4 regions of the Ruegeria sp. YTSA144 genome follow, and region 4 is predicted to be linked to each of the others. Evidence: riboswitches for the same ligand, from Rfam matches in the RefSeq annotation. Region 4 holds a riboswitch; each other region holds the start of a gene.
The links. A riboswitch is a leader RNA that binds a small molecule or an ion and turns the genes downstream of it on or off. The one in region 4 is predicted to bind cobalamin.

Region 1 (3,530 bases), on a different contig from region 4:
ATCCAGTGCGGGGATCATGCGGCCTTCGTGCTGAAAGCACAGATAATCCACGCCGAATGTCTCACGTACCCGGTCTGGGGTCAGAACTTCGCCAACAGGCCCGAACCCTGTCAGACGCGTGGCTTTCATCAACGCCACATGGCTGGCGAATTCCGGGATCATGACCAGATCATGGACGATCATGACGACCGTTACCCCCAGATCAGCGACCAGAGACAGCATGTGCCCCTTGGCATCGGGGTCCAGATGGTTGGTTGGCTCGTCCAGAAACAGCAACGACGGATTCTGGGCCAGCGCGCGCGCGATATGTGCGCGCTGACGTTCTCCGCCCGACAGTTGACCCATCGTCTTGTTGGCAAAATGCGACAGCTCGGTCGTCGTCAGCACCCGTTCAAGATCAGCCTTGTGCTGAGCCACCGAACGTTCGCCCTGAATCGGGATTTGTCCCAGCGCAACGTAGTCTTGCAGGCGCATCCGTCCGTCGGGCATTTCCTGCTGTCCGACCACAGCAATGGAGCGGGCGCGTTGGCGGGCGGACAGGGTACGAAGGCTTTGGCCTTCTATCCAAACATCACCCAAGGCAATCCGTTCAATCCCGCACAGCAGTTTCAACAGAGTGGTCTTACCGGCGCCGTTCGGCCCGGCGATTGCCAGAATTGATCCTTCTTCCAGACGAAAGGATACATCCTGCAACAGGATATCACCATTGAGCGCGTAGTACTCCAGATCCTCGGCAACCAGAAAGCTCATGATGTCCCCCGGGTTGGCAAAGCGGGTATTCGCGACAGGGTCTTTGCGAAAAGGGCAGGAGGGCGGTCCGAAGCGCTGGTCCAGCCATCGTCGCTGTCGCCGAACTGGGTCGCGAATTCGACCAGGGCATCCAGGTCGTGTGATGTCTTAATGTCGCCGAACAGGTACTGCGCTTTGCCTGCGGCCTGAAATCCGACGGTCATGGCCCGTTCACAACCTGCCATGCAGGCCACCATTCGGGTTTCAAAACCGTCAGGCAGCTGAGCATCCAGCGCGTCTTGCGCAGCCTCGGCAGGCATCGTCCCCTGACATGTTGAACAGATCAGAACGTAGTGATCAGAATAGCAGGTCATTGCCGTCTCCGTCGTTTGCCAGATGCAGACAGAGGGCACATACCCAGATATTACGCAAACGCGCCATCAAGCCTCCTTCGGGGACGCCCCGCCCCGGGTTGGTTACCATGCGATGGCAGGTCTCCTGACTTGCGGGTCAAGGCTCGGCCCACCTTCCCAACCCATACGGGTCAGTGGTGAAGTGGCGTCGCTCTCCGCTTACAGTTGCGGGGGCAGTCACGGACTTGGCACATTCCAGCGCCGCACCGTGTTCCCATTTTCATCCCTTACGGAACCATCCCGCTCAGCTAGTCCGGCTATGCCAGACTTGTCAAGCGGCAGGCGAAAGGGTGGTGGATGGAATTGCAACAGTTGAGCCAGCGATCCTGCTGCGCCAGCCCGGACCGAACGGTGTCAATAGTCTGATACAAGAAGAAAATCCGGATCGGTATCTTCCTCGACCTTCGAAAACCGTGGGATCGGCTCTTCGAACACATTGTCCGTACGGTCGTCATTCACGGTCGATACCTCGCCAATAAGGCAATCGCCGCGCTCGGCCCAGAAAGCGTGCCAGATGCCGGGCATCAAAGTTACGCTTTGCCCCGGCTTCAGCCGCAAGTGTTCTCCGGGTTGCAAGGTTACAGGGCAGGCATCGCTTGGGACCGTCACCGGATTGTCGCGGTCGACGCCACCGTTTGGATCCGACGCATGAATTTCCAGAACGAGGTCGCCGCCGCCCCGGTTGATGATGTCTTCTGCCTTGACGATATGCCGGTGCATCGGAGAAAGCTGATTGTCTTTCGAGATCAACAGTTTTTCCGCATAGAGCATCCCGCGCCCGGATTTCAGATCCTTCGCCTCGCCATTGCGCAGAGTGAACAGAAACAGTCCAAGTTCGTCGAAACGGCCTTGTGCGTAATCGGTTATGTCCCATCCCAACCCGCGGCCGCGGATCGTTTCCGCCAGAGGGCTGCGCATTTTCTCGGGCGACCAATCCGCAAAGGGTGGCAACACGGCACCGAAGGACTGAATGAATGCTTGTGCCTGGGTCTTGATACGGTTGATTTCGGAACGTTTCATCATGCTATCCCGCAGGTCAAAGTTCGTGCGCCCAGGGGGGTTCCGCCCCGGCTCGGGAAACGGTCACGGCCGCCACGTCAGCGCCCAGTTCCATGGCTGCTTGCAGGCTTTCAGCCGTCAATCCGCGCAGACCTGATTTGGTCAGATGCCCTGCACGGCTGAGACCGGTCAGGACGCCGGCGTTGAACGTGTCACCTGCGCCGATCGTGTCGACCACTTCAACGGGCTTCACAGGAACCGAGACTTCGGAACCATCCGCCAGATAGCCGTGCGCCCCGTCGCTGCCACGCGTGACGATGACAACGGAAGGACCCGCCTGCAACAGCACAGACGCCTTCGCGGCTTCGGATTCAGCGCCCGGAATGATCCAGTCCAGGTCCTCGTCTGAAACCTTGACGATATCCGCTTGTGAGATCATGCGGTTCAAACGCGCTCTGAACCGGGTTTGATCCTTGATGAAACCCGGGCGGATATTCGGATCCAGCATCACCGCCCGGTCGGAACCGTGGCGGTCCAGAAGGGCGGCATAGGCATCTGCGCAAGGTTCACAGGCAAGGCTGATTCCGCCGAGATACAGGGCAGAGACAGCAGGAAGCTGATCGGGCATGTCTTCGGGCAGCAACATCCGGCCCGCGGTGTTTTCATCAACAAAGCTGTAAGTCGCGTGCCCTTCCGAGAGCTGCACAAAGGCAAGCGTGGTAGGACGGTCCGAGATGATCACATGTGTCGTGTCCACATGACTGGCCTTCAGCGCATCGATCAATTGCTGGCCGAACATGTCCGATGACAAACCTGTCAGCATCCCAACCGGAACACCCAGACGTCCCATCGCGACGGCTGTGTTCAGAACTGCACCACCGGTATGTGGCACAAAGCCCAGTGCACCCGACACGGTCGGTTCTGAGATCATATCTATCAGCGCTTCACCACAGCACAGGATCATGTCTTGGTCCTTCTCGGAATAGAAATTTCGGTTTGGCTGGTTACTGTCGCAGCGCGTTCTTGCAGAAGTTGTTTGCGCCGATGATCCCGAACTCTGCCTGTTCAGACACGTAAAGGTTCAGGGAACGGCGCAAATCGCTGAAGCGGCCGCCGCCGTTGAACGCATCCTTGAAGGTGTCACCGAAAAGCCAGCGGTTTTTCTCGGCAACGCCGCCCACAAGGAAAACGCCTCCCTCCGGCATCAAGGTGACTGCCAGATCACCCATCAAAGCACCCAGATGAGTGGTAAAAATCTGCGCCGTTTTTTCGGCAATGAGATCGGTGCCGCTGCGGGCATCGTTCAGAATTTCTTTCGCAGAGCGCGCCTGTGTCCGCGCATGACCGGCTGCCAATTCAACCGCCTGATACAGGACCGGCAGGCCGGTT
Region 2 (3,530 bases), on a different contig from region 4:
AAGCCAGACCGGAGCGCTGGTTGGCTCGTCGGGCGTTGGCAAGACGACGCTTGCCAATACCATGACCGGTCAGGTTCTCGCCACCTCGGACATTCGCGAGGATGACGCGCGGGGCCGGCACACGACGACCGCTCGGGCACTGCACCGGATGCGCAACGGCGGCTGGTTGATCGATACACCCGGTATGCGCGCGTTGCGCCTGATGGACGCTCAGGACGGGATCGACGACGTTTTCTCGGACCTTGCCGCGTTGAGCCGGGACTGCCGTTTTTCGGATTGCCAGCACAGCTCCGAGCCCGGATGTGCCGTGCAAAAGGCGATCAGCCACGGCACGCTTGACCCGGCTCGATTGGACCGGTGGCGCAAGCTTCGGCGCGAAGATCAGCGCAACTCAGAAACTGTCGCGCAGTCCCGGGCGCGGGACAAAGCGTTCGGCAAGATGGTCCGTGGCGTCATGAAGGAAAAGAAGCTTCGCAACCGGTGATGGCAGGACGGTGCCCGGCCCGTCCTGCGCCGCGTCTGGTCAGGCGATCAGTCGCGGCCAAACCGCTGCGTTGCGCCGGGCAAATGCTCCGATATGTCCAACCTCAGGCAACCCGAAATCGGCGGGGCTCAGCAGGTGACGGTTGGCATCGGGGCCGTATAGTTCCGCAAGCCGCCAAACCGCTTCCGGCGGCACCATCTGGTCGTCCTCGAAGGTGAACAAATCCACGGGCGTTCCAGAATCCTTCCACTGCGCCGCAGGTAACTCATGCCCGATTTCAGGCACATAATTCAAAGGCGCGGTACACCATTTGCGCCACTGCCAATAGACCGATGCCGGCAGGTCCGAGCCAAACCCGATCGCCTTTCCGGGAAGGTAGCCAAGGGCTCGGGCCAAAAGCGGAGCATGGCCGTACCAGAACAACCCCGCCAAACCCCGATAGGGCCACGGATGGTCGCTTAGGGTCACAAGCCCCGAACACACACAGATCATCCGGTCAATCAGATCGATATCCGGTTGCACAGGCCCCAACATCGCGCCGACGGAATGGCCGATGGTCCAGTGTTTCGCATTCGGGTATCGCCGACGCATTTCCGCCCGTGCCGCGGGCATGTCGATCAAGGCCCAATCCGCCATGGTCGCACGCGAATCTTTCAGGCGGCCGGTCAAGGAATGCCCATAATCCCGATAGTCATAGGTCAGGCAGGCCATACCCTTCTCAGCGGCAAGCCATCGTGCGAAATGACGGTAATAATCACGCGGCACACCCGTTGCACTGTTCAGCACAACGACGATTTCGGGCGAAGTCAGCGGGCTATACAATCGGGCGGACAGTGTTTTCTGCCCGGAAGGAAAGCGAAACTCCTCGGTCAATACCGTTTGCTCTGTATCCAACATGATCTCTGGCTTTTCGCTTGGTAAATCCGGTTTCCGAACCTCGACACCCTCGACATTATGCATGAACCTACATCGTATCCAGCATGACCAAGCGTCCGGCCAAAAGATCGGCTTGACTCGATGCGTACTCAAACGCTAGCGGTTGTGTGATGGTTTCCGGCCTCCACAAGGGGTCGGGATGAAAAGGGAACACGGTGCGGTAATGTCTGGTCATGCAGGCAACAACCAAATCCGCGACTGCCCCCGCAACTGTAAGCGGTAAGCGATGCCAAAACACCACTGGCCCGAAAGGCTGGGAAGGTCGGCAAAGCGATGACCCGCAAGTCAGGAGACCTGCCATCGGAAACGAAACCGAAACTCGGACGGGGTGTCCGGGCAGGTCCTGACGGCATCACGCTGTCCCACCTGTCCCAAATATCCTGTCCACCACGCGCGGAGGGCGCAGGATGATCTGGAAGACAAAAACGCATGAATTCAGTGCAACAGTATGTCAGCGGACGGGCAAAACCTGCCCCGCTTTGGCGCGGCTGGCGCGCTCGATATCCGAAGCCATGACCCAGGCGACCTCGGCCACAAGTGATGATTTCGAGATTGAGGGCAGCAGCGAGCTGTCACATTGCACCGACGGATGTCACGCAGTTTTCAGGGCGCAATCAGACAGCCTTCGTGTCTTTTGCGGCACGCAGCCCGAAGCAGCAATTGAGCCCCTGAACCTCTATGCCGAATTGGTCTTCGGAAACACGGTCAGTGCGATGCCATCCGGCGTCGTGCAAACCCCACCCTGCGCGATGATCGAAGTTTCCACGATCCGGCCGCGAAAACCTGTTTGCGCGCCCGCGCAGATTTCAATCTGAGTCCAGACTGACCTGTGCCTGCGCACGCTGCGAGGCCCAGGCCAGTTGCGCATCCGTTTCGACGGCGCAGGGGCGCACCGCCCGCAATCGTTCCAGCGCTGTGTCCGCGCGTTCGCCGCATTCAATCATCAGCCGCAGAACAACCATACCTGACCTGCCACAGCCCCCACGGCAATGCACCAAAACGCGACCTCCTCCTGACAGCGCGTGTCGGGCTGCGGCGCTGACGGACGGCCACGCGTCATCAATCGCTTGTGTCGGCGCTCCGAAATCTTCGATCGGCAGGTGAACCCATCTGCTGGCGCGGCTTTGAATGTCGCTGCCGAAATCCTTCGCCCCATCCTGAAGCATCTCGACATCCGTTGTCATCGATACAACAAGCCCCGGCTGCCAGCCTGCGATCATATCCAGATCGCTGAAATAATCCCCGCCACGTCCGGGCATCGAGGTCAGTGCAAGCGTTCCGCCACCGACTTGCAGGGCGTAGATCACCAACTGCGACATGAAACGTGTCCTCCCCAAAGAACTCTTTACAAAAATGAGTCATTAAATCTGCTAACGCAGTTTAGTGCGAAAGCGACTCGTTTCTAAAACAAAAATCATCACACCACGCTGTGGACGCGGGCAACGGTGGCCACTACGCTGTGCCCAAGCCCCGAATCCCAACGAGAAGACATGACAGACAGCTCCAGCCCCGCCTATCAGGTTCTCGCCCGCAAATATCGCCCGGAAACCTTTGCCGATCTGGTGGGTCAGGATGCCATGGTGCGCACCCTGAAAAACGCGTTCGCGGCCGATCGGATCGCGCAGGCCTTCATCATGACTGGCATTCGTGGCACCGGCAAAACCACGACCGCGAGGATCATCGCTAAGGGCATGAATTGCATCGGTCCGGACGGAACCGGCGGCCCCACAACCGAACCCTGCGGTCAGTGCGAACATTGTGTCGCCATCATGGAAGGCCGCCATGTCGACGTGATGGAGATGGACGCCGCCAGCCGCACAGGCGTCAACGATATCCGCGAGATCATCGACAGCGTGCGCTATCGCGCCGCCAGCGCGCGTTACAAGATTTATATCATCGACGAGGTCCACATGCTCTCGACCAGCGCCTTCAACGCGCTGCTCAAGACGTTGGAAGAACCGCCCGCGCATGTGAAGTTCATCTTCGCGACCACTGAAATCCGCAAAGTGCCTGTCACTGTGCTGTCCCGCTGCCAGCGCTTCGACCTGCGCCGGATCGAGCCCGAAGACATGATTGGCCTGCTGCGCAAGATCGCCGAATCGGAAAACGC
Region 3 (3,530 bases), on a different contig from region 4:
CCGCAAGTTTTGCAAGTTTCATCGATTATCCTCCCAGTTTTTCCTATGCCGAGTAGGGCACGAGGGCGATCAGGCAAAAATCCTGATCCCATAAGAAACAATCACAAGAATCGAAATTTGAGTCAATAAATAAATCACTCTTAATTATTATTGACAGGGCGGGCGGGCTTTCCCATTCTTCAGCAGGAAAGGGGTGGTCGTGCCGGAAAAATCATCACGGAAAAATTCGATTGGTTCACAGGGGTCAGTGGTGCGCGGAACCAATCAAAGCGGCATGCGGGCCCGCAACGAACGGCTGGTGTTGTCGCTTGTCCGACGTCATCAGGCCCTTGCGAAGTCCGAACTCGCGCGCATGACCGGACTGTCGGCACAAACGGTTTCCGTCATCATGCGTCAATTGGAAAAAGATGGGTTGCTTTTGCGCGGTGAACCGGTCCGTGGGAAAGTCGGGCAACCTTCCGTTCCCATGCGTCTCAACCCGGATGGTGCGTTTTTCTTTGGGCTCAAGGTCGGGCGCCGCAGTACCGAGCTGGTTTTGACTGACTTTGTGGGAAACGTGCGGCAACGCAAGCGGCGAACCTATGACTATCCAACGCCGAAAGCCACTTTGGAGTTTTCCACGCAGAGTCTGGGCAAAATGATGTCATCCATGTCGCCCGAGGCCAAAGGCAGGATTGCGGGTCTTGGAATTGCCATGCCGTTCTACCTGTGGGACTGGGCCCAGGCCCTTCAGGTTCCTCAGGAAGAAATGGACCCGTGGCGCGTATCAGACCTGAAGGCTGACCTGGCTGGTCGCCTCGATATGCCGGTTTTTCTGCAAAATGACGCAACGGCGGCTTGTGGTGCGGAACTGGTATTCGGTCCGGCCGATGGACCAAGGGATTTTCTGTACTTCTATATCGGGTTTTTCATTGGCGGCGGTGTGGTTCTCAATGGCGCGATCTTTTCGGGGCGTGGAAACTCGGGGGCGATCGGCCCCCTGCCTGTGCCGGATGGTACGGGCGGTGTCAGGCCGCTTATCGACGTGGCCAGCCTTTATGTGCTCGAGCGTGCGATCACGACAGCAGGGGCGACCTCGCTGTCTTTATGGGAAACGACCGAACGTTGGGATGTGCCAAATGTTCAACTGGAAAACTGGTTGAAACAGACGGCGAGCGGGATTGCCCATGCGATTGTCTCATCCTGTAGCCTGATAGATTTCGAATGCGTGAAGATTGACGGCTGGATGCCGCAGGAAATCAAGGCGCGTTTGGTTGAAATGGTCGAAGACAAACTGTCCAAGCTGAACCTGACCGGTCTTGAGCGCCCCGTGGTGCTGGAAGGGACCGTGGGCCCGGAAGCACGCTCACTGGGCGCGGCAAGCCTGCCATTGTCGGAAAGGTATCTTTCAGAAGCTTAGGCATGAAATCATCCTGCTGCCTTGGATTTTTCACGAAGTCGATTTACCCGCCCAAAATTGCCGAATTCAGCATTTTTTCGACGGCCACGGCACATTTTCGTTGACCGAGGGCTGAGTTGTCTGGCAAGCCGCTCGGCATGTCCGGTTCCGGGGCTTGCTCTGGAATCAATAGGGAATGCGGTGCGGGCTCAGGCCCAATTCCGCAACTGCACCCGCAACTGTAAGCGGCGAGCAGGGCTGAAACGCCACTGGGGTTTGCCCGGGAAGGCCAGTCCAACGCTTTGACCCGCAAGTCAGGATACCTGCCGGACATGTGCCCTCTAACGGGCACTCCTAATCGGCGACGGGATGTGCGTCGGACCAGGATGCCTGAAAGGGTAATTTGGCGTCGAATGTCCTGTGGTCAAAACGAATTTCGCGCCGGGATTGGCGCGACGGGACAAGGACGACTGTTCATGAAAACGCTGCTCAGTGCAGCCGCTGCCGTGATGGCACTTCCTGCCATGGCAAATGCGCATTTCCTTTTGGAATACACCACCGACACCATGATCGAGAAACCGGGTGATGTGCCGGTCAAGCTGATTTTCTGGCATCCGTTCGAAAACGGCCATGTCATGGATCTGGAAAAGCCGCAGGAATTCTATGTGATCCACAACGGTGAAAAGACCGATTTGCTGGATACGCTGGAACCTATCCGGTTCACCGGCGGGCAAAACGAGGGCGCGGCGTTCAAAGGCAGTGTCCCGGTCAAACGGTCGGGTGACTATGTGCTGGTGACGGTTCCTCAGCCTTACTATGAGGAATCCGAAGACATCTATATCCAACAGCTCACCAAAGCCTTCCTGAACCGCAACGAATTACCGACCGACTGGATGAATCCCGTGGGTCTGCCGACCGAGATTGTCCCGCTGAACAAGCCGACCAACATCATCGCGGGTTCAACCTTCACGGGCCGTGTGCTGGCTGATGGTCAGCCGGTTGCGGGGGCCGAGATCGAGATCGAATACATGGCCGCCGAACCCGACATGGACAGCGCGGCCGCTTCTGCACCGAAAGTGTCCCCTATGCCGGGTGGTGCGGTGGTCGCCATATCTGACGACAACGGGTATTTTTCGTTCGGCGTTCCAAAAGCCGGCTACTGGGGTTTCGCAGCACTTGGATCCGGTCCGGCAACCGAACATGAGGGCAAAGAACTCAGCCAGGATGCGGTGATCTGGATTCGCGCCTGGGATCTGGAGTAACCCCGAATGCACATCGTCGACGGAGCCCTTTCCAACCCGGTTGTTGTTGGCGGCGCCATAGCGGCCGCGGGTGGGATCGCCATGGGTCTCAGGTCTCTGGATCTTGATCGCATCCCCACTGCCGGTGTGCTGTCAGCCAGTTTCTTCGTAGCATCGTTGATCCACGTACCCATTGGTCCGTCGTCGGTCCATTTGATCCTCAACGGTATGGCCGGGCTGCTGCTTGGTTGGGCCGCATTCCCGGCTTTGTTCGTCGGGCTTTTGCTACAGGCGGTCTTCTTCGGCTTTGGCGGGTTGACGGTGCTGGGGATCAACACCGTCAATATCGCCCTGCCCGCGGTGGTGGCCGGAATGCTGTTCGGTCGTCTGATCGCGCGCGGGACACCTTTGCATGGTGCGATTTGGGGCGGTGTCGGCGGCGCATTTGCAATTGCGGCGACAACCGGCATGGTCGCGATTTCCCTGGCGCTGTCGGGGGATGAGTTCCTGCCCGCTGCCAAGCTTGTTTTCTTCGCCCATATTCCAGTCATGGCCATCGAGGCGATTATGACCGGGTTCGCCGTCTTGTTGGCGCGCAAGGTCAAGCCCGAACTGTTTTTCAGAGGAGCAACCACATGAAGCATCTGGTTGTCATACTGGCTGTGTGCTGTGCGCCCGTGCCTGCCCTGGCGCACAAGGTCATAGCCGGCGTTTTCGAGTCGGGAGACGTGATCGAGGGCGAGATCGGCTTTTCCAACGGTGATATGGCAAGCGGGACCGAGGTCATTGTCACCGGCCCGGACGGGGCCGAGCTGGGTCGATCGGTCACGGATGCGGACGGTTTCTTTGTCTACACGCCGACCTCGGCCGTGGCGCACACCTTCTTTGCTGACCTTGGCGCCGGGCATGTG
Region 4 (3,530 bases):
CTCACGCACACCCACGAGGATTTCGCGGATTTCCGCCTCTTTGATATCGTCATGCTCGGCGATGACGACCAGACGCGAACGGCGTTCTTCGCCGGGTTCCCACGGACGGTCATATTGGTGCCGTACCCGTGCACCGACCGCCTGAACCAGCAGGCGCATGGGTTTGCCCTGAACGGCAGCATACCCTTTGACCCGCAGGATGTTCAGCTCATTCGCCAGACGCTCGATATTGGCCACCAGTTGGGTCGGATCGGCTTGCTCGGGCAACTCGACGATGATGCTTTCGAAATCGTCATGCTCGTGATCATGGTGGCCGTCGTGATGCGAGGGCCGGGCGTCCATGTCATCCTCGGCGGCGGCTTCCAGACCCAACACGACGCGAACGTCCACGGCACCTTCGGCCACTTCGACCACGGGCAGCGGGCGCGGCGCCTCGGCGGCGATGATCTCGCGCGCCTTCGCCACGCCTTCGGGGCCGGCGAGGTCGGGCTTGGTCAGCAGGATGATGTCGGCGCACGAGATCTGATCCTCGAACACTTCGGACAGGGGCGTTTCGTGGTCGATCGAGTCATCGGCCATGCGCTGGGCATCCACCGCTTCGACATTGGGTGCGAAACGACCGGCGGCCACGGCCTCGGCATCGGCCAGAGCAATAACGCCGTCCACGGTGATCTTGGAACGGATATCGGGCCAGTCGAACGCCTTGAGCAACGGTTTGGGAAGCGCCAGTCCCGAGGTTTCGATCAGGATGTGATCCGGTCGCGGCTCCAGCGCCATCAGGGCCTCGATGGTGGGAATGAAATCATCTGCCACGGTGCAGCAGATGCAGCCATTGGCCAGTTCCATGATGTTTTCCGCCGGGCAATCCGGGATGGCGCAGGATTTCAGGATGTCGCCATCGACGCCCACATCGCCGAACTCGTTGACCACGACAGCAAGGCGCTTGCCCTGCGGGTTCTGCATCAGGTGACGCACCAAAGTGGTTTTGCCCGAGCCGAGAAAGCCGGTGATCACTGTGACGGGGAGTTTTTCGAGGTTCGACATGTCAGGCTCCAATCGGGGGAATGCGCGAGGCACAGTTCTTGCGAAAATGTTCGGGGCGTTCGCGCCATTTCACCAAGCCATCTTCAGTGGCCAGATACTTGGTCGCACCGTCGACAATGACGTCGACATGATCTGTTTCGCTCAGGTTTTCGTACACGAAGGTCCAACGGCCCGGCCCGCCGCGCAATACGATCGAACAGCCTTGATCGCAGTTTGACAGGCATTCAACGGCTTTCAGGGTGACACCGTCGGGCAGGTCCGCCTGTTCCAGGGCCTTGTGCAACAAAGCGCCCGGGCGTTGCGCGTCATCTTCGACAGGCAGGCCGCGACGGCAGGTGGTACAGACCAGCAGCTCGACTGGTGTGGTCTCGGTCATGTCTCTCATCCCCCCAAATCCTCTTCGCGGGGGACGGGGTTTCATGCGGGCCACGATTGGTCACGGACCCGACACCGGAACACCCCGCCCGGTTTCAACTTCGGTTGTTGGCAGGTCTCCCGGCTTGCGGATGCCAGAGGCGGGCCTCTGTCGGATGTCCCGCCTTCCCGGCCTTTGGGCCAGTGGCATTGGGCATCCTCTCCGTTCACGGTCGCGGGGGCGGCTGCGTTTGGCGGCATGACCGTTGACGCATTCCCTTTTCATCGGCTGTCACCGACACCAACGAAAGGGACATGCGGCACCGCTGGCCTGCTTGTCAAGCGAGTCGCGCGCAACAATGATGCAAAGGAGTAGAAAGCGACCTGTGGGCGTCGATGGGCGGCATGTCGTGCGGGGTTCAGCCTGAGATGGGCCCAGAGACCAACGGTATCTCTGCTAGGGTCGTACACTGTGGTGAGCGGGTGGCTCAAGGGAACCTGTCCCGATGATGGGAAAAGACCACCGAATACCCCGGATCCTCTCGCGCTAATAAATGACGTTGATCATGAGCAGCGAGACGACCAGAAACAGCACAGTCATGATCCCTCCGGACCGCACGAAATCCATCACCTTGTATCCTGCCGGCCCCATGATCAAGGCATTTACCTGATGGGTTGGGATGATGAAGCTGTTCGATGTTGAAATGGCGACGGTCAGGGCAAAGACGGCCGGATTCCCGCCAGCCGCTATCGCAATCGATACCGCCAGAGGCACCAGCAGAACCGTGGCCCCCACATTTGACATGACCAAAGAAAAGGCCGTCGCCAGAATGGCGATGCCGGTTTGCAGCGACCAGATCGGCCAGCCGTCCAGAATTATCATGATCTGCTGGGCGATCCACGCAGCGGTGCCTGTGTTCTGTACGGCTTGTCCCAACGGTATAAGGCAGGCGAGCAGGAATACGGTGTTCCAGCCGACCGCGCGGTATGCCTCATCCACGCTGAGCACACGGGTCAACATCATGCCCACCGCGCCGGTAAGAAGACAGAGTGAAAGCCGGACATCCGTGAACAGGATCAACGACAGCGAAATGGCGAAAAATGCCAGGGCCCAGCCGACTTTTTGCGGCCTCAGCTCGTCCTGTGGAAAGTCCGTTGTCACAACGACGAAATCCGGATCTCGTTTGATCCGCATCAGGTTGTCCCATCTGGTATGCGCCACGAGCATGTCACCGGCCTGGAACTTTTCGAGCCCGATCTGAGTGGATTCGTGATCCTCGGTCTCGACATGGCTCAGCGTCTCTTCGCCGCGGTGAATGGCCAGCAGCGACATCCCGTAGGTCTTGCGGAACAAAAGCTCGCGGGGGCATTTGCCGATCAGCTTGCTGTCGGGCGTGATGACCACCTCGGCCACGCCTGCATTGGTTGGGGCGAACTCTTCGACGAAAACGTCCAAGTCGGGAAGAACGGTCAGCCCGTATTTCTCGGCGAATTTCTCGACCTCCCAACGGCGGCCGACGATGGCCAGCCGACACGGCGCTGCAATTTCCGCTGTCAAAACCTGAACCATCGAGGTTTTGCCGCGATAGAAGGTGGAAATGATGTACAGGTGGTTTTCGTGGTTGATGTCGGCCAGAATCTCGCCGACCAGGGGGCTGTCCTCGGGCACCACGACTTCGAACACATCGGCTTTGAGGCCATAGACCCTTTGCAGGTATTCCTGTGTCCCTTGTCCGGTACCCGTATTGTCAGGCTCTTCAGCCTCGGGCAAAACCCAGCGTCCCAACAGCAGAAAGTAACCAATTCCGGTCAGGATCAGAACCGCACCGATCGGCGTGACCGAAAACAGGCCGAAGGGCTCCATTTTCTGAGAGGTCGGCAGACTGTCATTAGCCGTCAGGATCAGATCGTTCAGCAGGATAAGAGGAGACGACCCGACCATCGTCATTGTGCCGCCCAGAATGGCGCAGAATCCCATCGGCATCAGCAGGCGCGACAGCGGTATACCTGACCGTGAAGATATTCGGCTGACAACGGGAAGAAACAGAGCAGCGGCGCCGACATTCTGCATGAACGAGGAAATGACGCCAACGGTTCCGGAGATGATTGGAACGACCCTGCCTTCCGATTTG

Region 1: it holds a riboswitch for cobalamin, as region 4 does, so the genes downstream of both, AC2FF8_RS10905 (DUF1636 family protein) here and AC2FF8_RS18410 (DUF1636 family protein) in region 4, are expected to answer to the same signal.
Region 2: it holds a riboswitch for cobalamin, as region 4 does, so the genes downstream of both, AC2FF8_RS19405 (hypothetical protein) here and AC2FF8_RS18410 (DUF1636 family protein) in region 4, are expected to answer to the same signal.
Region 3: it holds a riboswitch for cobalamin, as region 4 does, so the genes downstream of both, AC2FF8_RS20015 (DUF4198 domain-containing protein) here and AC2FF8_RS18410 (DUF1636 family protein) in region 4, are expected to answer to the same signal.

The regions. Positions count from the first base shown of each region.
Region 1 is NZ_JBXWNA010000004.1:83,505-87,034, forward strand. It holds gene AC2FF8_RS10900 (ABC transporter ATP-binding protein) at 1-750, opposite strand, end outside; gene AC2FF8_RS10905 (DUF1636 family protein) at 747-1,103, opposite strand; cobalamin riboswitch at 1,201-1,397, opposite strand; gene AC2FF8_RS10910 (D-lyxose/D-mannose family sugar isomerase) at 1,497-2,162, opposite strand; gene AC2FF8_RS10915 (carbohydrate kinase family protein) at 2,179-3,105, opposite strand; gene AC2FF8_RS10920 (glucokinase) at 3,146-3,530, opposite strand, start outside.
Region 2 is NZ_JBXWNA010000014.1:48,930-52,459, forward strand. It holds gene rsgA (ribosome small subunit-dependent GTPase A) at 1-484, shown strand, start outside; gene AC2FF8_RS19400 (alpha/beta hydrolase family protein) at 524-1,444, opposite strand; cobalamin riboswitch at 1,515-1,736, shown strand; gene AC2FF8_RS19405 (hypothetical protein) at 1,828-2,235, shown strand; gene AC2FF8_RS19410 (protein-tyrosine phosphatase family protein) at 2,227-2,739, opposite strand; gene AC2FF8_RS19415 (DNA polymerase III subunit gamma/tau) at 2,911-3,530, shown strand, end outside.
Region 3 is NZ_JBXWNA010000017.1:13,211-16,740, reverse strand. It holds gene AC2FF8_RS20025 (sugar ABC transporter substrate-binding protein) at 1-22, opposite strand, end outside; gene AC2FF8_RS20020 (ROK family transcriptional regulator) at 275-1,399, shown strand; cobalamin riboswitch at 1,525-1,723, shown strand; gene AC2FF8_RS20015 (DUF4198 domain-containing protein) at 1,855-2,640, shown strand; gene cbiM (cobalt transporter CbiM) at 2,647-3,258, shown strand; gene AC2FF8_RS20005 (NikL family nickel/cobalt ECF transporter subunit) at 3,255-3,530, shown strand, end outside.
Region 4 is NZ_JBXWNA010000011.1:65,316-68,845, forward strand. It holds gene cobW (cobalamin biosynthesis protein CobW) at 1-1,044, opposite strand, end outside; gene AC2FF8_RS18410 (DUF1636 family protein) at 1,046-1,420, opposite strand; cobalamin riboswitch at 1,513-1,719, opposite strand; gene AC2FF8_RS18415 (SLC13 family permease) at 1,946-3,530, opposite strand, start outside.